Regions from separate parts of the Viridibacillus sp. FSL H8-0110 genome, predicted to be linked through region 3. Evidence: riboswitches for the same ligand, from Rfam matches in the RefSeq annotation. Region 3 holds a riboswitch; each other region holds the start of a gene.
What was found. Region 3 has a riboswitch for cobalamin ahead of nikA (nickel ABC transporter substrate-binding protein). Riboswitches for the same ligand answer to the same signal wherever they lie in the genome.
Positions count from the first base shown of each region.

Region 1: it holds a riboswitch for cobalamin, as region 3 does, so the genes downstream of both, MHH98_RS19875 (ribonucleoside-diphosphate reductase subunit alpha) here and nikA (nickel ABC transporter substrate-binding protein) in region 3, are expected to answer to the same signal.
Region 2: it holds a riboswitch for cobalamin, as region 3 does, so the genes downstream of both, MHH98_RS04435 (hypothetical protein) here and nikA (nickel ABC transporter substrate-binding protein) in region 3, are expected to answer to the same signal.
Region 4: it holds a riboswitch for cobalamin, as region 3 does, so the genes downstream of both, MHH98_RS11785 ((2Fe-2S) ferredoxin domain-containing protein) here and nikA (nickel ABC transporter substrate-binding protein) in region 3, are expected to answer to the same signal.

Region 1 is NZ_JBBOPJ010000001.1:4,015,272-4,020,356, forward strand. Features, by position in the region: gene MHH98_RS19875 (ribonucleoside-diphosphate reductase subunit alpha) at 1-1,688, opposite strand, end outside; cobalamin riboswitch at 1,869-2,047, opposite strand; gene MHH98_RS19880 (PepSY domain-containing protein) at 2,284-3,462, opposite strand; gene MHH98_RS19885 (PepSY domain-containing protein) at 3,554-4,243, opposite strand; gene MHH98_RS19890 (ATP-binding protein) at 4,245-5,085, opposite strand, start outside.
Region 2 is NZ_JBBOPJ010000001.1:876,279-881,363, reverse strand. Features, by position in the region: gene metE (5-methyltetrahydropteroyltriglutamate--homocysteine S-methyltransferase) at 1-2,150, opposite strand, end outside; cobalamin riboswitch at 2,356-2,545, opposite strand; gene MHH98_RS04435 (hypothetical protein) at 2,682-2,912, opposite strand; cobalamin riboswitch at 3,168-3,358, opposite strand; gene MHH98_RS04430 (VOC family protein) at 3,757-4,179, opposite strand; gene MHH98_RS04425 (YjfB family protein) at 4,352-4,534, opposite strand; gene thiD (bifunctional hydroxymethylpyrimidine kinase/phosphomethylpyrimidine kinase) at 4,631-5,085, opposite strand, start outside.
Region 3 is NZ_JBBOPJ010000001.1:2,929,495-2,934,579, reverse strand. Features, by position in the region: gene fabG (3-oxoacyl-ACP reductase FabG) at 1-289, shown strand, start outside; gene MHH98_RS14700 (class I adenylate-forming enzyme family protein) at 302-1,771, shown strand; partial or broken gene MHH98_RS14695 (hypothetical protein) at 1,896-2,093, opposite strand; cobalamin riboswitch at 2,459-2,644, shown strand; gene nikA (nickel ABC transporter substrate-binding protein) at 2,798-4,429, shown strand; gene nikB (nickel ABC transporter permease) at 4,466-5,085, shown strand, end outside.
Region 4 is NZ_JBBOPJ010000001.1:2,357,137-2,362,221, reverse strand. Features, by position in the region: gene cbiQ (cobalt ECF transporter T component CbiQ) at 1-6, opposite strand, end outside; gene MHH98_RS11795 (energy-coupling factor ABC transporter substrate-binding protein) at 8-310, opposite strand; gene MHH98_RS11790 (energy-coupling factor ABC transporter permease) at 307-1,068, opposite strand; cobalamin riboswitch at 1,270-1,453, opposite strand; cobalamin riboswitch at 1,698-1,887, shown strand; gene MHH98_RS11785 ((2Fe-2S) ferredoxin domain-containing protein) at 2,088-2,453, shown strand; gene cobJ (precorrin-3B C(17)-methyltransferase) at 2,482-4,155, shown strand; gene MHH98_RS11775 (sirohydrochlorin chelatase) at 4,177-5,085, shown strand, end outside.

The DNA.
Region 1 (5,085 bases), 1.1 Mb from region 3:
TGTATTGTTAAATAAGCAATTTGCTCGTAAAGCTTGTCCGCAAATTCTACAGACTCTTCAGATTCCCATGCAATACTCTTCAGTGCCAATAAGTGATGCCAACCGAATGTACCAAGACCAATACCACGATAACGTGCATTTGTACGTTCTGCCTGAGGAACAGGAATACGATTTAAGTCGATAACATTATCTAACATACGCACTTGAATTGGGATTAATCTTTCTAAAGCTTCAGCAGGTACAGCTCGTCCAAGATTGATAGATGATAAGTTACATACAACGAAATCTCCAGGTTTGCGGCGCGTTACAATAACATCATCTTCTAATGTAATTGATTCGAACTTAGTAGCGCTCATGTTTTGGAAAATTTCCGTACATAAATTACTTGAGTAAATCATACCTTCATGCTTATTTGGGTTTTTACGGTTTACTTCATCACGGTAGAACATGAACGGCACACCAGTTTCTAATTGGCTACGCATAATACGTTTCATGATATCAATTGCTGGTACAGCTTCACGCGTTAATATTGGGTTCGCTAAGCAAGCTTCGTATTTCTCTCGGAATGATCCTTGTCCACGTTTTTCGTCATAGTAATCTTCTAGATTAAAGCCCATTACTTCGCGAATTTCATGCGGGTCAAATAAGTACCAATCTTCACGTGCTTCAACAGCCTCCATGAAAATATCAGGTAAACTAACGCCTGTGAAAATATCATGTGCGCGCATACGTTCATCACCGTTATTTAATTTCAAATCAAGGAATGGGAATATATCTTTATGCCAAATATCAAGATAAATAGCAATCGCGCCTTGGCGTTGACCTAATTGATCTACTGATACTGCTGTATTATTCAATTGTTTAATCCAAGGAACAACACCACTTGAAGCTCCTTTGAAGCCACGAATAGATGATCCACGACTACGTACTTTCCCCATATAGACACCGATACCACCGCCAAATTTCGAAAGTGTCGCAACATCAGTATTTGAATCATAAATACTTTGTAAACTGTCATCTACTGTATCGATAAAGCAACTTGATAATTGACCATGCGTTTTACCTGCATTTGATAATGTAGGAGTAGCAGTCGTCATATATAAATTACTCATTGCCCAGTAAGACTCTTTAATTTTCGCAAGGCGATCTGTTTTTTCATTTTGCATAAGTGTCATCGCTATAATCATCCAACGCTCTTGGGGCAATTCAATTGGTGTTTTGTCATAATCTCGCGTAACATAACGGTCCAATAATGTTTTCAATCCGATATATGTAAAGATTTCATCTCGTTTAGGTTCAAGCATTAGACCAATTTCTTCAAGTTCCTGTTTTGTATATGATTTTGTTAAAGCTGGATCATATAAACCTTTTTCGACAAGCTTCTCAACTTGTATAGCAAATGCTGTGTATACCTGTCCTACTTCTAATTGGCGTACTGTAGATGCTTCTCTATAAACACCCGCCAATAATAAGCGAGCTGCAACGAATGTCCAATATGTGTCTTCTTCATCTAAAAAGCTTAACGCTTCTAAGCTCATCGCCTTTGTCCATTCAGCGTCAGTTCCTTCTGGATTCTTATTTTCCCAGCGTTCAGACTTTCTAATAAGCTGGCTAATTTCTTCTCTACCAAACTCTTCCTCTAATTGAGATAATAATATTGCTCTTTCATATGTCATTAATTGGACCATATTGTCGTCTCCTTTTTTACAAATATAAAAAGCGATGAATCTGCCTTCTTCGGCAGAGCCATCGCTCTAGGTTTTAAAATTGGAAGCAGGCGAAATCACAACAAAAAAATACTTTTGTAATCAAAAGTAAATTGTTCAATGTAAAGTCTCTCGCTTCAACTCCTCAACCCCCGAAGAAAGTGTCGTCATGCGAAAAAGGCAGGTCTACTGGCTCATGCATCATCCAATTGTCATCCTTCCCAAGCATTGCTCAGTGGTTAATTGACAGTTGTCCGCATTCACAGTTGCGGGGACAGCTTCGGTTTCTCTTCCGAATTCCCTTTTAAACCGTATATGGTACCTTTTTTCGCTCACATACTATATATTGTGTTTTATTGATTAATCTAATCTAACATATTGTGTTCCTATCAGACAAGTAGAATCGTAAAATTAAAGTAAATGAAAGCAAAAGACCTACGAAAAATGTTTTATAATTTCCTATAAAGTCTATTTTATTTTTACAAAACAGTAGGTTAGGATTGTTTTTAAGTATGAAAATAATAAAAAACTACCCAAAATTATATTTTAGGTAGCCAAAGAACTATTTTATTAAAGATTAGTCGTCTTCATACTCTTTTTCGAAATCAAGAATGGCACCAGTCTTAGCGTCAATTTCTAATTCGTATTCATACATGCCATCTTTTACTTCAATTTCATAAACGCCATCTTCTTCATCTAATTCAATTTTAGTAATTGTTCCTTTTGCTTTTGTTAAAGCAATTTGAGAAGCTTTTTGCTCACCGATGAAAGTTGTTGTTGGATTTGGTACTTTTGTAATTCTTTCTTTATCTGTAATCATAGCTTTCCCAGTTACTGCATCGACATCGATATCATATTCATAATCAGCAGTTAAAATCTCAAATTCATATACGCCATCTTCACGGTCATATCCTGCTTTTTTTACTGTACCATTAACATTTTGTAAAGCAATTTCTTTGGCTTTTGTAATGCCTATTACTTTTGCAGGTGTTGAAGGATTTGCTGAATCGCCAGTGTTAGGAGTATTTGGTTTAGTAGTTGTGATTACATCGTCAGCTACTTCTGATTCTTTTTTAAGGATTTTCCCTGTTTTTGCATCGATTTCAAAATCATATTCTGTTGTACCATTAATAATTTCGATTTCGTATACGCCATCACTTTTATCTAGTTTGGCTTTTTGTACAGTACCACCAACATTATTTAAAGCTATTTGCTTCGCTTTCTCTAAACCAATCACTTTTCCAGTTACTACTTTTTTTGAAATTCTCTCTTTTTCTTTTTTCACAATTTTCCCTGTGTACGCATTGATATCAAAATCGTATTCATATCCAGCTCTAATGATTTCAATTTCGTAAATACCATCTTCACGATCTAACTTCGCTTTTTTTACAGAGCCCTTAACCGATTTCAATGCTATTTCTTTCGCTTTTGCTAAACCAATTACTTTTTTATTATTTACTGAATTAGAAACTTTTGTAGTCTCTGTTTTCTTCTCTAGTAACTTTCCCGTTTTAGCATCTAATGTTAATTCGTATTCTTTACTTTTGCCTCGCACATCAATTTCATATACTTGAACACCTTTTTCTTTGTCCAACTCTACTTTGTATACTGTACCTTTTACGTAGCTAAGTGCTTTTTTCGTAATTTCTTCTGACGATAAAATTTTACCTGAGTTAGTTTGAATGCCCGCTGCCGCAACTACTCCAGATACTGCAAGTGACCCCGTAATTGCTAATGCTGTAATCATTTTTTTCATAATTAAGTTCCTCCTCTTTGTTGATACTTATACTTTACACAATGAAAATGAAAGAATAAGGAGAATAAGATTAGAATTTGATGAGAAATTATTAATCCCACGTAATGGATAACACTTTGCCGGAAATAGCATGGATTTGAAATACTGCATCTTTGTCGTTACCTTCAATCTCCACTAAATAATATCCGCCATCACTCGTATCGTAAAAAGAAATTTCTTCTACAGTTCCATTCAGTTTTTTCTTAGCAATAGTAATCACTTGTTCCTTAGATAAAAGTGAAGAATCTTGCTCTGCATCTGCTTGAATTTCTGATAAAACTTCCCCATTAATTGCATCTATTAATAAGTTAATATGCTCTTTACCATTTACTACTTCTATTTGGAATACGGGGTCTTCCTTATTTGTATTGAGTGAGATTTTTTTTATATTCCCGTCATATTGTTCTTTTATAATTTTTCGTATTTCAGTTTCTGGTAGATATTTTATTTTTTCTTTAACAGCTGTTTTTTTCTGCTTCATCAATAAGATTTTGCCTGATTCAGCATCAACTTCGAGTTGATAAAGCTTGCTATTTCTTTGAAGCTGCACTCGATATTGATCGTTTATAGTAAGGAAAGAGATAATTTCCCCTCCATACATCGTTTCAATATTATTATAAATTTCCTCAGTTGTAAGAGGTGTTTCTTTCGTTAGTTTATTCCAAATCATGATACTAAGAATCGTCGCAATAATGATGAGTGTCACAATGAATAGTATTGATAGCTTTTCGCGAATGCGCATATCATCGTTCCCCCTCATTACTATTTTCAAATCGCAAGACGATTGTAGTTCCTTCACCTAGCGTACTTAATACAGTAATATTAATTGCTAAACGCTCAGCAAGCTCATGTGCAATAGCTAGTCCTAAACCCGTACCACCGGTTTTGCGATTGCGATCCTCACTAACACGATAAAAACGATCAAATAAATGTGGAATATTCTCTTGGGCAATGCCTTGACCAAAATCTTGAATGCGAACGACTAATTGCGATCCCTCTTTTGCTATGCTTACATTAATTTCACGTTCACTATAATGGCGTGCATTTTCTAAGAAAATAAAGAATAGCTGTTTAATTTTTTGTTCATCCGTTTTCGATATAACTGGACCTTTACCTAGTAAGTTAAATTCTCTGCCATAAGCTTGATGCATTTGATGTAATGTATCCTCTAATACTTTATAAATATCAACTGATTCAATGGATAATGGTGATTGTTCTTTATTTTTGGCTAATTCAAGCATTTGTTGAATCATTTCATTCATACGAATGGATTCACTTAAAATTGCTTGTACCGCTTCATTTGCAACTTCTTTATTATCAAAACCACGTCTCTTCAATAGACGAGCATAACTCTCAACTACAGTTAAAGGTGTCTTTAATTCATGAGATGCATTCGAAACGAAATGCTCTTGCTTACGAAAGTTTTGCTCCAACTGGCACATCATCTCATTAAATGTACGACTCATTTCAGCCATTTCATCTCTGCCTTCATTTTCTACATTTATTTTTTCGAAGGTTCCTGACTTTTGGCTTTCCTGCATCGTTGCAATTAGCCGATGAATTGGTTTAGTAACGATACGCCCT
Region 2 (5,085 bases), 2.1 Mb from region 3:
ACTTCAAGACTGTCATCTACTACAGCAACCATTTCATCTATTTCAGGAATTCTTGGACTATGAATATCGTACACACCTAAACCAATACTATTTGTATATGTTGCATTTTTGAAAGCCCCAATAATTTCACCGTGACTTTTCGATGTTTCAATTGAAATAACATCCGCATCAAGCGCATGGATTGGTTCAATAAAATCATTAAATTCACAATAGCACATATGCGTATGAATTTGCGTCTCATCTTCAACTCCTGATGTAGCTAATTTAAAGGCATCCACTGACCAGTCCAAATAAGCATCATGTTTTGAGGACTTTAATGGTAAACCCTCTCTAAGTGCAGGTTCGTCGACTTGAATAATACGAATACCAGCAGTCTCTAATGCTTCAATTTCCTGACGTAGTGCCAAGGCAATTTGTTGAGCTACAATACTACGTGGAACATCATCACGAACAAATGACCAATTTAAAATCGTAATTGGCCCTGTCAACATACCTTTAACAGGTTTAGTTGTTAACGATTGTGCGTACACTGTTTCATCGAGCGTCATTGGTTTTTCCCACTTAACATCTCCATAAATAATTGGTGGTTTAACGCAACGTGATCCATATGAAACGACCCATGCTTTTTCTGTAAATGCAAATCCAACAAGCTTTTCTCCAAAGTATTCAACCATATCTGTTCTTTCAAATTCACCATGAACTAAAACATCAAGTTCTAGTTCTTCTTGGTACGTAATCCATTTATTTATTTCTTTTTTTATGAAATCATCATGTTGTTCCTTATCAATTAGTCCTTTTTTCAACTGTGAACGATTGCGCTTCACTTCAGCTGTTTGCGGAAAGCTACCAATTGTTGTTGTCGGAAAGTCTGGTAATTGTAAAATCTTTTGCTGACGATCTTTTCGAATAGCATATGATGATTGACGAGTTATTTGAATTTCACTCAACCTTTTAATATTCTTCTGGACTTCTCCTTGTTGACGTACTGAGCTGCTATTTAGCAATTCTCTAGTTAATCTGTTTTGTTCGAAGGCCTCTTGATCCGCATCACGATTATTTGTCAAAGCGTTTTTCAAAATAGCCAACTCTTGTAACTTTTCATTAGCAAATGCTAAGTTTTCATATAACTCTTTTGATAATTTCGTTTCTGCTGTTAGACTTACTGGCACATGCATTAGGCTACATGATGGCTGAATCCACAGATGATTAGGGGAAACTAAACTTTCTAATTCAATTAGCATTTCAGATGATTGTTGTAAAGGAGTAATCCAAATGTCACGACCATTAATAATTCCCGCTGCTAGAACCTTATCTTTTGGAAATCCAATTTTTTTGATATTAGAAATATTCTCTTCTAGACCATGTACAAAGTCTAGCCCGATGCCTTCTACAGGTAATTTAATCAATTCTTCATACCATTCTACTGACTCGAAATATGTTTGCAGCAGCAATTTACTAGAGTAATTTACAGTGTTTAGTTGTTCATATATTTCTGAGATTAGTTCCATATCATCCTTAGATAAAGAAGTTGATAGAATCGGTTCTTCTATTTGAATCCATTTTGCACCTGCTGCAGAAAGTTCACTCAATAGTTGACTATAGACTTTGATTAACTGAAGTAAATATGACGGCTTATTCAGCGTTGCAACTTCTTTTGTTAAAAAATAAAATGTCCCTGGGCCTATAATTGTAGGCTTTAGCTCTGTATTAAAGTTTTCCTTCGCTTCTAAATAATAGCGTAATGGTTTATTGTTCAATAATTTTAAAGTTTGTCCTTCATACTCAGGTACAATATAGTGATAGTTCGTATTAAACCACTTTGTCATTTCACTTGCAGAAGCAGATTGATTTCCACGTGCCATAGCGTAGTAAGTTTCTAGAGATACTAAATCTGAATTCCATTTATAACGTGCAGGAATAATTCCAAACATTGCTGCTAAATCTAACATACGATCGTAGTATGTAAAATCACCTACGGTTACTAAGTCAATCTTTGCATCTAGCTGAACTTGAATATTTGCTAATCTATACTCTTTCATCTGAGCTTCGAATTGTTGTTCACTTATTTCTTTTGACCAAAAAGCTTCGATAGTTTTTTTCCATTCACGATTAGGCCCGATATATGGATATCCAATAACTGTACTTTTCATCTTTCAATCCTCCAATTCAATAAAAAACCACCAATTAATGAAAAACATTAAAAGGTGGTTGATGATTTTTAATATAGTAAATATCGAAAAAAATCAGGAATAATAAAAAATGACACACTATTCCCTTTCAAATTCGCTTATCGTACTAGGATATAATAATCCTTGAAAAAATCTCTCTAACACCTCCTATCCGCGTAGGTTTTTTGGTGTGTACTAAACTAAGGCAGGTCTCCTGGCTTGTCATCATCGCTTACTTTTCCTTCCCATCACAAATCTAACAGTGGATTTTAAAGTTTGCTCCAACATACAGTTGCGGGACAGCATCGGATTCTAACCGATTTCCCTTTTAAGCGACTATCTATTTAAGATAGCGCACCTTAGCCTACACGATATTCAATTGTTCACTTACTATAACACACAAACCATAAATTGTTCAGTATATTCTAAATATAAAAATAATTATATTTTATATGATTACCAAACCGTTAAATACAGTTTTTTTAGTATAATTATTAGTTACACTTTCATCTTTTAATCAATACTAGCTTCAATCAAATCATGTGGGTAATATACAAGTTCGTTATATACACTTGTATAAGCCTTTTCTAGCTTTCCTAATTCTTCTTCAATATTTTCAATTTCACAATTTTCAATGGAGCTTTCAATCACGTTCTTCGCCTGTAATAAAGTACAAACTGTATCTGTTACTTGTGAGAGCATCACCCTCGATTTTAACTGTAATTTAAACTCTTCAATATTCATTCATATTCCCCTTATCTGTTCAATAAAAAAACATCTTTTATCAATTAATAAAAGATGTTTTTATGATTAATTAATATGTTCCCTGTTTCGACAATACATACTAGAATAAACGTTTCTAAACAGAGAAACAGAAGTTTTAATCGCTTCTAAATCCTCATTAGTCCAAACGCTTTCTCTAATACGCTGTCGTACAGTGATCATATAAATAGGGTTTCTATTCATTATCACATAACACCTCCTATCCACGTAGGTTTTTGGTGTGTACTAAACTAGGCAGGTCTCCTGGCTTGTCATCATCGCTCACTTTTCCCTTCCCATTACAGTTCTAACAGTGGATCTAAAAGTTTGCTCCTACATACAGTTGCGGGACAGCATCGGATTCTAACCGATTTCCCTTTTAAGCAGCTATCTATTGAAAATAGTGCACCCAATTCTACACATTATTCAGTTGTATCACCATCTTACCATAATGTAATACAAATATTCATAATATTATTTACATGTAATTTAAAAAAGGATTTATGTTGAATATAAATTATTGATTGAATTTTCGATAGAATATTAGTATTTCTGTATACTAATAGCAAAGTGTATGCTTCTTATTATAGATATAAATGATTTATTCAATGGGGTGTTTAAAATGGAGGGGTTCTATTTTCAACTACTATTTCAAAAAAATTTGATATTATTTAGATAAACCATATTAATGTGCCAAAATATATTTTATAAAGAGCAAGCAACTGTTCTAAAATTCAAACAGTTGCTGTTGTTTATACAATGTTCTTTTATTCATCTTATTAAGGCCTGGACAGTACTGCAAAAAGTTTTATCTAATACCAATATATTAAGCTTCTTCACCCTCATGGCTAAATTGCCATTCGATACCAAACTTATCCTTTAAACTTCCATAGCATTTGCTCCAAAATGTTTCTTGTAGCTCCATACCAACTTTACCGCCAACTTTTAGTGCTTCAAAAGCAGATTTAAGTTCTTCTTCATTGTCACTAACAGCGGCTAAGCTAACATTATTCCCTAATATAAAAGGAGAACCAGGGAAAACATCCGAAAACATAACATTACTTCCAAGTATGTTTAGTCGAGTATGCATGACTAAATCTTTTGCTTCCTCTGGTAAAGTATATTCAGGATTTTGTGGCGAATCACCAAAAGTCATAATTTCTGGTTTCTCTGTGTTAAAAACCTCTGCATAAAACTCCGCTGCTTCGCGACAATTTCCATTAAAATTAAGATACACATTAATAGCCATTTAGCACACTCCTCTTTTCACTTCATATTGTTTCAAACATAATTACATTCTAATTTTATATTTCCAACATATAGTAGTCAAATTTTTCAGTTATATAACTCGTAATTAGAATTTTTTCAACCCAATAAAAAAAACCACGTACCACAAAGTTGAAGTACGCGGCTTAAGCAAATCAGACTTGGACGTCAATAGTTGCCCCTTTATAAGGGTGCGCCGCTTGAGCAGGCTCTGGCATTGCTTCTAATAGCTGTACAGCTGCTGTCGCTTGCATATTCATCGAATTTTGCAAAACGCTCATTTGTACGGTTTGTTGAAGCTGTGCAAGATCCATTGACATCATAGAGTTAATATCCATTAGTATCACTCCCTTATCTTTAATAGTATCGGAAATTCCAAGATATTATTAAATGCATGCAAAAAATCCATTGTAATATTTACATATCCAAGGGAACTATCTTTCATCGTAATTCGTAGAAAGCTCTGAACTTTCAATTGTAACCGTGCAGTCCGTTTCACCATATTTGCCATAAGCCGCATGATAAGTAGGACCTACACCTTGTTTAAAACCAAATGAATGGCGGATGCCTGCTGAGATGAATTTTTTCGCCTCAATAACAGCTTCTGGTACAGCTTGACCTTTTGCTAAACCCGCTGTGATTGCTGCGGAGTATGTACAGCCCGCACCATTTGTATGGATTGTATCGAATCGTGGCGCCTCCAACAAATAGAATTGTTCACCATCATATAATACATCAATTGCAGGGCCTTCTAATCGCCCGCCTTTTACAAGTACATATCGTGGTCCTAATTCGTGTAATTTCTTTGCCGCTACTTTTAAATCTTCTAAAGAATTTAACTCCATGCCGTCTAGTAAATAAGAAGCTTCTGGCATATTCGGTGTGATGA
Region 3 (5,085 bases):
AACAAATTATGCAGCTACAAAAGCAGCTATTGTTGGGATGACTAAAACTTGGGCAAAAGAACTAGGTAGAAAAGGAATTAATGTCAATGCAGTTGCACCAGGTTTTACTAGAACACCAATGGTTGAAAAAATGCCATCTAAAGTATTAGAGAAAATGGAATCCATCGTTTCTTTACAACGTTTAGCGGCTCCAAAAGATATTGCCAATGCTTACCTATTTTTAGCTTCAGAAGAAGCAAGCTATATTACAGGCCATGTATTACAGGTTGATGGTGGAATTATGATGTAAGGGGGAGAAGTTATGCATAGTGAGCAATCATGGATATTAAAAAGAGCTGCCATTACCCCCAAAAAAACATCGTTGATTGATATTGCTACTAACAGAAGCTGGTCCTATAAACAATTGGGCTATGAAGTGAAAAAGTGGGTTATGTTTCTAAAAAACTGCAGTCTACAAAAAGGTGATCGGGTCGCCGTGATTGCGGAAAATAGAATTGATCTATTTGCCGTTCTTTTTGCATGTGCCATCGGTGGTTACATCTATGTTCCCTTAAACTGGAGATTAAGTCATTCAGAACTTGACTATATTCTTGACGATTGTACACCAGCCTTAATACTATATGAAGATCAATTTATGAAGCTTATTGCTAATAACCCACATATGAAAGCATACCCAATTACAATAGAGATTTTAGCAGAGCACTTCGATGTACCAACAAATAATTGGAATTCGAAAGACGCATGGTTAATGATATATACTGGTGGGACAACTGGAAAGCCAAAGGGTGTAATCTTATCATATGATGCGGTAAATTGGAATGCCTTCAATACTATTATTAGTTGGAATATTAGTAGTGATGATTGCACATTAAATTATATGCCATTATTTCATACGGGAGGCTTGAATGCATTATCAATTCCGATATTAATGGCTGGAGGTACAGTTGTAATAGGAAATAAATTCAATCCTCAAGAAGCAATCCAGTCATTGAATACTTACAGCACAACAATTTCGTTATTTGTCCCGACAATGTATCAATCTATGATTGATACAGAAGAATTCAAGAAAACAAGTTTTCCTAGTATAAAAGTATTTTTATCAGGTGGAGCTCCATGTCCCATCACTGTGCATAAAACCTTCTTACAAAAGGGAGTACCATTTAAAGAGGGTTATGGATTAACCGAAGCTGGTCCCAATAATTTTGTTATTCAACCAGAGGAGGCCGCAATAAAACTAGGATCTGTTGGAAAGTGTATGCAATTTAATGAAGTTAAAATTCAAGCTCCGAATGGTAGAGAATGCGGACGTGATGAAGTAGGAGAACTATATATTAAAGGAAAGCATATGTTCAGCGAATATTGGAAGAATCCACAAGAGACAGCTAAAACTATTATTAATGGATGGCTTCGTACTGGTGATTTAGCGAAGATGGATCTGGACGGAGATATTTATATCGTAGGACGAGTAAAAGAAATGATTATTTCAGGGGGGGAAAATGTCTATCCTCAAGAGGTGGAACAATGTATTATTACTCATCCAAAGGTGAAAGAGGTCGCAGTTATAGGAATTGCTGATTGTCACTGGGGTGAAATCGTTACGGCTTTTATCGTATCTGATGATGCATTTAATAATGTTAAAGAAATTCAAGACCTTTGTAGAAGTCATCTAGGTAGTTATAAAATCCCTCGGAATATTTATTTTATCCCTGAACTACCAAAAACACATGTAGGGAAAATTGATAAAAAGAAACTTCAAACGATTCAAATGTAAACGGTCTGTTGGGTTATTAACGGGTTCGGAATTGAGGAGCAAAAATGTAAATAACCATTAAAAAAGGGGTGCAATTAGCACCTCTTTATCATCTATTTTAGGGATTAAATTAGACCTAAATTGGTTATCTTTTGATAATCTCATTATTGCACTGAATTGTCTTTAATGCTTCCTGAAGTTTTTCCACTACCCTTGATAAAGCTAATATTGAATTTGTTGTATCGAATTCTTCAATATCCAAGGAATGATTTGCATTTTGGACAATCTCTATCTTTAAATTTGAGTTACTTAATTTTTCAATTTTATTTGAATTGAAATGATAAAATAAACGAAGTGCTAATTTCACTTTAATAGAAATCGGCACTTCGTTTATTCGCTTTACGTTATCGTGTCACTTTTGAATCCAAAATTGATACTCTAATTAGTTTTAGTACTCTAAAAGCGAACCAGTTATTTATAATCAGGTTATTTTTTCTTGTTAAGCATAAATGTGGAATTTTCCACTTTAGGTGTAAGGCAATGTAACGTTTACAACCAGCAACGATATGTGTAACTGCAAAAAAAAACGCGCAATTTTTGTGGTAAAACTTTTGTATAAAATTAAGTCTTTAAATTGATATAGCTTTAAGTAGTAATAACGAATATACTTTATATTAGGAAAACTTTTTTTATTTCCACAAAAAAATTACATATAGTATTGGAATAGGTGTGTTCGTTTAATAGCGAATACTTAATAGGGAAGTCGGTGAAAATCCGACATGGTCCCGCCGCTGTAAGGGTGAGCCTCATGCAAATAAGTCACTGGAATATCCGGGAAGACGCATTGGAGCGATGAACCTAAGTCAGAAGACCTGCCTGTTCTAAAAATGCTGTTAACCTACGGGAGATAGGGAGGTGTTGGAGTGCTAGGAGATAAATTTGATCTAAAACTATGAGCATTTCTAACCTTTTTAATTGGGTTAGGAATGCTTTTTTGTATTTCAGTATTTTTAATAGTTTAAATTCTAAAAATGAAGGTGATTAAACATGTTTATTAAACAAAGTAAGATACTACGGAATTTTCTTGTTCTACTAGTAATTCTCGCGAGTTTTATTACTGGGTGTAGTAACAAAGCAAAAGAACAAGATAATGCGTCTGTTAAAGATCAATCAAAAGTTGTTACATTTTCCATGACTGGAGATATAGGCGACTTAAATCCACATACATATTTTCCAAATGAGTTTTTCTCCCAAGCTATGGTATATGAGTCACTTGTTTACTACGGGAAGGGAGGGGAAATTCAACCTTGGTTAGCAGAAAGCTGGAATATTTCGAAAGATGGCAAAGAATATGTATTCCATCTGAGAAAAGATGTTGAGTTTTCTGATGGTTCGAAGTTTAATGCAGCAATTGTAAAGAAAAACTTCGATACAATTTTAGATAATCGCAAACAACATGAATGGGTAGAGTTAATCAACCAAATCAAAAATACAGAAGCATTGGATGAATATACTTTTAAACTTACATTGAACAATTCTTATTATCCAACGCTTCAAGAATTAACTTACATAAGGCCTTTGAGGTTTGTTGGAGAAGCTGCTTTTCCTGACAGCCAAGACACATTTAAAGATGGACTTAAATCTCAGATTGGTACAGGTCCGTGGGTACTTAGCGAATATAAGAAGAATGAGTATGCGGTTTTTAAAAGAAATGAAAAGTATTGGGGTACTAAACCTAAAGTAGAAAAGGTAGTTGTCAAAGTCATTACAGACGGAGAATCTAGAGTATTAGCTTTTGAGAAAAACGAACTTGATTTTATTTTTGGTAATGGGGTCATTAGTCAGGATTCTTTCCAGTTTTTAAAGGATTCAGGGAAATATGAAACTAAATTATCAGAGCCTACTGCTACAAGAACGTTACTATTTAACACAAACAAAGAAGCAACTAAAGATCATAAAGTGCGTTTAGCACTCAATTATGCTTTCAATAAACAGGCAGCAATCGATAATATTTTTTATGGTATGGAAAAAAAGGCAGATACACTGTTCCCACCTGTATTGGATTACACAAAGATTGATATAAATCCATATGACTATGATATTGCGAAAGCAGAACAGTTATTAGATGAAGCAGGCTGGAAAAAAGTAGAGGGTAAAGCGTTTAGAGAAAAAGATGGAAAAGAGCTGCAACTGGAATTCTTATTTAATAGTACTGATAACATCCAAAAGTCGATTGCTGAATTTGTACAAGGTGATTTTAGAAAACTAGGAATTGATATTAAGTTAACTAGTCAGGAAACGAATACTTTCTGGACAACTGCATTCCAAGGTAATTACGATATATTATTTACATCAACATGGGCCGTACCTTTTGACCCGCATTCTTATTTAGCCTCAATTACTACAGATTCGGAAAATGGTGGTCCAGATTATACTGCATTATTGGGATTACCAGAAAAGAAGGAAATAGACGAGAAAATTAAAAAAGTACTTTTAACTACAGATGAAAAAGAAAGAAAAATGATGTATACAGATATTTTATCAACATTACATGATCAAGCAGTATACTTACCGATATCTTACCAATCAAATGTAGCTGTATATCACAAGAATATTAGCGGATTAGATTTTTTACCTCAAGAAGCTGAGGTACCTTTAACTACAATTGATGTTAAATGAAGCAAGAATTATTAATAATAACTTAAGGAGTGCTACATGAGTTGGTTTTTAGTTAAACGTCTCTCAAGTCTAATTCCAATATTATTAGGAATCTCCATTATTACTTTTATTTTATTGCACTTAATTCCTGGAGACCCAGCAGTAGCTTATTTAAGATTGTCGAATATTCCCCCAACCGACGTGGCTGTGACTGACTTGCGACTCGAACTCGGATTAGATAACCCTTTATATATTCAGTATTTTGATTGGTTGGTGAAGGTGATTCAACTGGATTTGGGGATCTCTTATCTGTCCAAAAATGCAGTCTCGGACGAAATTTTGTTGCATCTAGTACCTACAATTCAGCTAACAATTACTGCGCTTTTCTTTATTGTAGTTATTAGCTTACCAATTGGAGTGCTTTCGGCTATCTACAAAGGAAAATGGATAGATCAATTTAGTAGAATAATAGCTTTTGTTAGTGTTTCAATGCCTACATTTTGGTTTGGTTTTCTCTTGATTTATTTTTTATCCGTAAAGTTAGACTTTTTCCCTGTTTTGGGTAGGGGGACACTAGCGCATTTAGTCCTTCCTTCCTTAACACTTGCTTTTGGCTATATCGGCACGTATATACGATTACTTCGAGCTAGTGTGCTAGAAAATTTGAATGAGCCGTT
Region 4 (5,085 bases), 570 kb from region 3:
AAGCATCTTATATTTGACCCTCTTTGTTATTCACATTATCTTTGCGTTTGTATTTACCTCTTGTTAGACCAACAAAGTAACCGATAAAACCAGCACCAATGGCTGCTTGAAGGCAGAATAATAGACTTTCGATTTCACCACTTGGTGGCTCCCAAATACTTGAGAACCAAGGCTCATACGAAGCATTAATTTCGCCAATGGCAGCTTCAGCTTCACCATCAGCTCCTCCAAATTCAGCCCCTTTTTGAATGAAAAGAGGGAAAATAGCAAGAATGACAACGATTGAGATTAGTATTAAATTCTTTTTCATCGTTGTTCAGCTCCTTTTGTGAAGACGCGAAGTGCTTTTAGCTCAGCTACGTTGTATTTTTTTAAGAAATTCATAATGACCACAGTTAAAATACCTTCAGAAATAGCTAAAGGAATTTGCGTTAAAGCAAAAATACTACTAAATTTAGTGAAAGAGGCAGAGATTCCACCGATTTCAGAAGGGAATGCAAGTGCTAATTGAATAGAAGTGACAAGGTAAGTACCAAGATCACCTAAAGTTGCAGCCAAAAATACAGCAAATGCAAAGGATAAACCTGCTTTAGAAGCCCCTTTGTAAACAGCGTAAGCAATTAGTGGACCAACGACTGCCATTGAAAATGCGTTAGCACCAAGTGTTGTTAAGCCACCATGAGCTAAAAGCAATGATTGGAATAAAAGAACAATAAAACCTACAATACTCATTGCAAATGGCCCAAATAATACAGTTCCTAAACCTACACCAGTAGGGTGAGAACAACTACCAGTTACAGATGGGATTTTAAGTGCGGATAAAACAAAAGCAAAAGCACCAGATAAGCCAAGCATCATTTTAGTATCTGGATTTTCCTTAATTGTTTTACGTATTGAACGGAATCCAATTATCAAAAATGGAATTGTTACTGCCCACCAGAAGATAGCCCATTCTACAGGTAAGAATCCCTCCATAATGTGCATGGCAAATGCTTGATTTGGAACAATCATGACAAATGCTAAAAAATAAATCATTTTCCAGTTAAATATTGATTTTAACTTATTCATATTATTCTCCCTTTTATTTATGTATTTTTACTAGATATACAGTTATATACAAATAACACCTCCTATGAAATACCTCTCTGGATAGGGCGTACAGCCAGTTTGCAAATAAAAAAGCACTTCTTTCATAGAAAGAAGTGCGTGAAGGAAAAGTCATCAAAAAATAAGACTTACTCACTTTCACACCCATCCTCGTAGGTTGAAACAGTTCCTCACTTTATGGCAGGTCTCCTGGCTTAGAATCCTCATTTTGCTACAGCCTTCCCGTCTATTGACAGTGACATAATGTAGCAAAACTCCTCAACACAGTGGCGGGACCGCGTCGGATTAACACCGACTTCCCTTTTAAGTTAAACGCTAATTTAACACCATAAAGTTTATTGAATTGTTTGATTTCAGAATATAGTGTATCATGAGAATTTTCTTTCTACTAGATTTTTTTATGGAATTTTCAAAAATATTGAAATTGAGTAGTAAGGTAGATATAACTGTTTTTAATAACTTTATATAGGTGTAAATGTAGAATTTAAATTATGTCAAGATAATATTCATAAAAAAATCTATTTGAATCTAGTAAAATTTAGTATATGATAGTTACAGATTTAGAATTTACTGAATAATACAATTGAATATCAAATTTAAAAGTGCCGACATGTTTGGTTTATTGAACATGTAGGATAATAGGGAAATCGGTTAGAATCCGATGCAGCCCCCGCTACTGTAACGCTGATGAAATGATAACACTCACTGGTAAAATACTGGGAAGAGATCAAAGTAAAGTGACGCGTAAGCCAGGAAACCTGCTTTTATAATTATGAACGATACTTTTCGGAGGGAAAGGTGAAGGCTACAGTGGACGATGCTTATTTATTTTGATGTGTTGTCTGAATAATCTAGTTTTTAAACCTTAATTCTTTGAATTAAGGTTTTTTTATTTACCAAAATAAATAACTAGTTGCCAATTTACCCTATTTCCATAGATTTTTCATAAAAAATGATGAACACAGTATGGGAGGATCACGATGACAACTTGGAATTTAGAAAGAATGAAAAGCCATTTGCTCATTTGTAATGGTAGTAGCTGTTTGAAAAAGGGCGGCGAAGAAGTAACGCTGGCAGTAAGGGATGAGATTGCTAGGCTTGGGGTAGACGAACAAATACATACAACTCGAACTCGCTGTAATGGACGTTGCAAAGATGCCTGTGTCGTTATTGCGTATCCACAAGGTACTTGGTATCAAGCAGAATCTCCTGAAATTGGCCGTCAAATTGTTCGCGATTGTATGAATCAGCAAGTTGCACCTCATGTCGTCTACCAAACATTAAATGGCAACATGACGAAAAACCCTACATCAGGAGCGATTAAAGGTATTTCGAAAAACAAATAGTTAGATGTAACGAAAAGGAGATGTTTGAATGTCGCAACTTGGCAAACTTTATGTAGTTGGTTTTGGTCCAGGAGATTTTAAACATATTACAACTAGGGCAGTTGAAGCACTGCAAGAAAGTGATTTTATTATCGGTTATAAAACGTACGTTGAACTCATTCAAGATCTAATTGATAGTAATACATCTGTCATCAGTACCGGTATGACTGAAGAAGTTTCTCGGGCTCAAGAAGCCGTAAGACAAGCTGAAAATGGTAAAAAAGTAGCGGTCATTTCAAGTGGTGACTCAGGTGTGTACGGTATGGCCGGACTAGTTTATGAAGTGTTAATAGAAAAGGGATGGACAGAAGCAACCGGTGTTGAAATTGAAGTTATTCCTGGCATTTCCGCTATTAACTCTTGTGCTTCTTTACTTGGCGCACCGGTCATGCATGATTCATGTACGATCAGCTTAAGTGACCACCTAACTCCATGGGATTTAATAGCAAAACGTGTGGAAGCTGCGGCAATGGCGGATTTTGTAATAGCTCTTTACAACCCACGGAGTGGTCGTCGTACACGACAAATTGTCGAAACGCAACGTATTTTATTACAGTATCGTTCACCTGAAACACCAGTAGGTTTAGTGAAAAGCGCTTATCGTGATCGACAAAATATCATCATCACTAATTTAAAAGATATGTTAAATCATGATATTGGTATGTTAACGACAGTTGTCATCGGTAATTCATCGACATTTTTGTATGATAATAAAATGATTACGCCTCGTGGTTACCAAAGAAAATACACATTGAATGCTGAAAAACAACCACTAAAACCACATCAACGTTTGAAAGAAGAGGCAGAACCGTGGGCAATGGACCAAGAAACCGGCATTCAGCGTAGTCAAATTATTGATAGTGCACCTGCTTTAGTAAGAGCTAAGCAACCGTCAGTTGTAAAAACAGAACCAAAACCTAAAATTGGCTCATTTGAAATGGCATTAGATGCATTAACTCGTGTAACGGGTCAGCAAGTGGAAACTCAAACTACTTTTGTACAGCAAGAAATGGAATCTATTTTCGAATTAGCCGTAAGCCCTGGGGTTGCAAATAAAAGGTTTACACCAAAACAAATGATGACATTAGCTGATGTAGTTGGAGATAAAGGCACTATGGAATATACACCAAACCATAATATTCTTTTGAAAATCCCAACAACAAAACCAGATTTTATTACAGCTAGACTGCAAGATGCAAACTTTATTCTGTCACCAGTTGGTGATGTTGTCACAATAAAAGCATGTGATTTCTGTGATGGCGAGAAAACGGGCGGAATTCCTTATGCTGAGGAACTTCAAGAAAAACTTGGAGGTCTGAACATGCCTAAAGAATTTAATATCGGTTTTAATGGCTGTGGTATGGCATGTTATAAAGCTGTAATGGAAGACGTCGGAATCGTCTATCGAAAAGGTAAATTTGATCTTTTTGTAGGTGCGAAGCCAGTTGGTAGAACGGCTCACCCAGGACAACCAGTTGCAGAGGGCATTGAGCCAGAAAAGATTGTAGAAGTTGTCAGTAATATCGTTGAAGAATATCGTCAAAATGCACATCCGAACGAGCGCTTGTTCAAATACTTCAAACGTGTGAAGCGAATTCAAGGATTTAACTATCAAGATATGTCACCGAAAATTGAAATTGAACCTGCTCCTTGCGGGGATTAAAACTTAGGGGGAACTATATTTATGAAAGCTATATTATTCGTCGGGCATGGTAGTCGTTTAGCAGAGGGTAATGCAGAGGTTAATAAATTTGTAGAGCAATTAAAGCCAACATTAGATGGTCAATTACTAGTGGAATCTTGTTTTTTAGAATTTGCATCACCAAACATTGCACAAGGGATTGATAACTGTGTCGTTAAAGGTGCTACAGAAATCCATGTTATTCCGATTATTTTATTGCAAGCAGGACATTCGAAAATTCATATTCCAGCAGCGATTGATGAAGGTAAAGAAAAATATCCTACTGTACAAATTACATATGGTCGTCCACTAGGTGTACATGAATCCATTTTCTCAATTTTAAAAGAACGTTTAACAGATGCCGGTTTCAATCATGAAGCGGAAAATAAAGATACAGCTATTTTATTAATCGCACGTGGTGGTAGTGACCCAGATGCTAATAGCGACTTTTATAAAATTGCCCGTATGCTTTGGGAACAGTTAAATGTTCGTACAGTAGAATGTGCATTTATGGGTGTAACTTACCCAACAGTTGAGGAAGGTATTGAAAGATGTCAGCAGTTAGGAGCTAAAAAAGTAATTATGCTGCCTTACTTCCTATTCACAGGTATTCTGATGGAACGTATGGAACAAATGGTCTTAAGTTACCAAACTAAGTACCCTGAATTAGAAGTAAAATTAGCGTCTTACTTTGGTTACCACGCTGAACTAAAAACAGTATTAGCAGATCGAGTTGAAGAATCACTTCAAGGTAATGTGAAAATGAACTGTGATACTTGCCAATACCGTATCAATGCAATGGAATTTGTAGAGCATCATCACCATCATGACCATGATCATGACCACGACCACGGCCATCATCACCACGATCATGACCATCACCACCATGAACACGATCACGAACATGCTGGT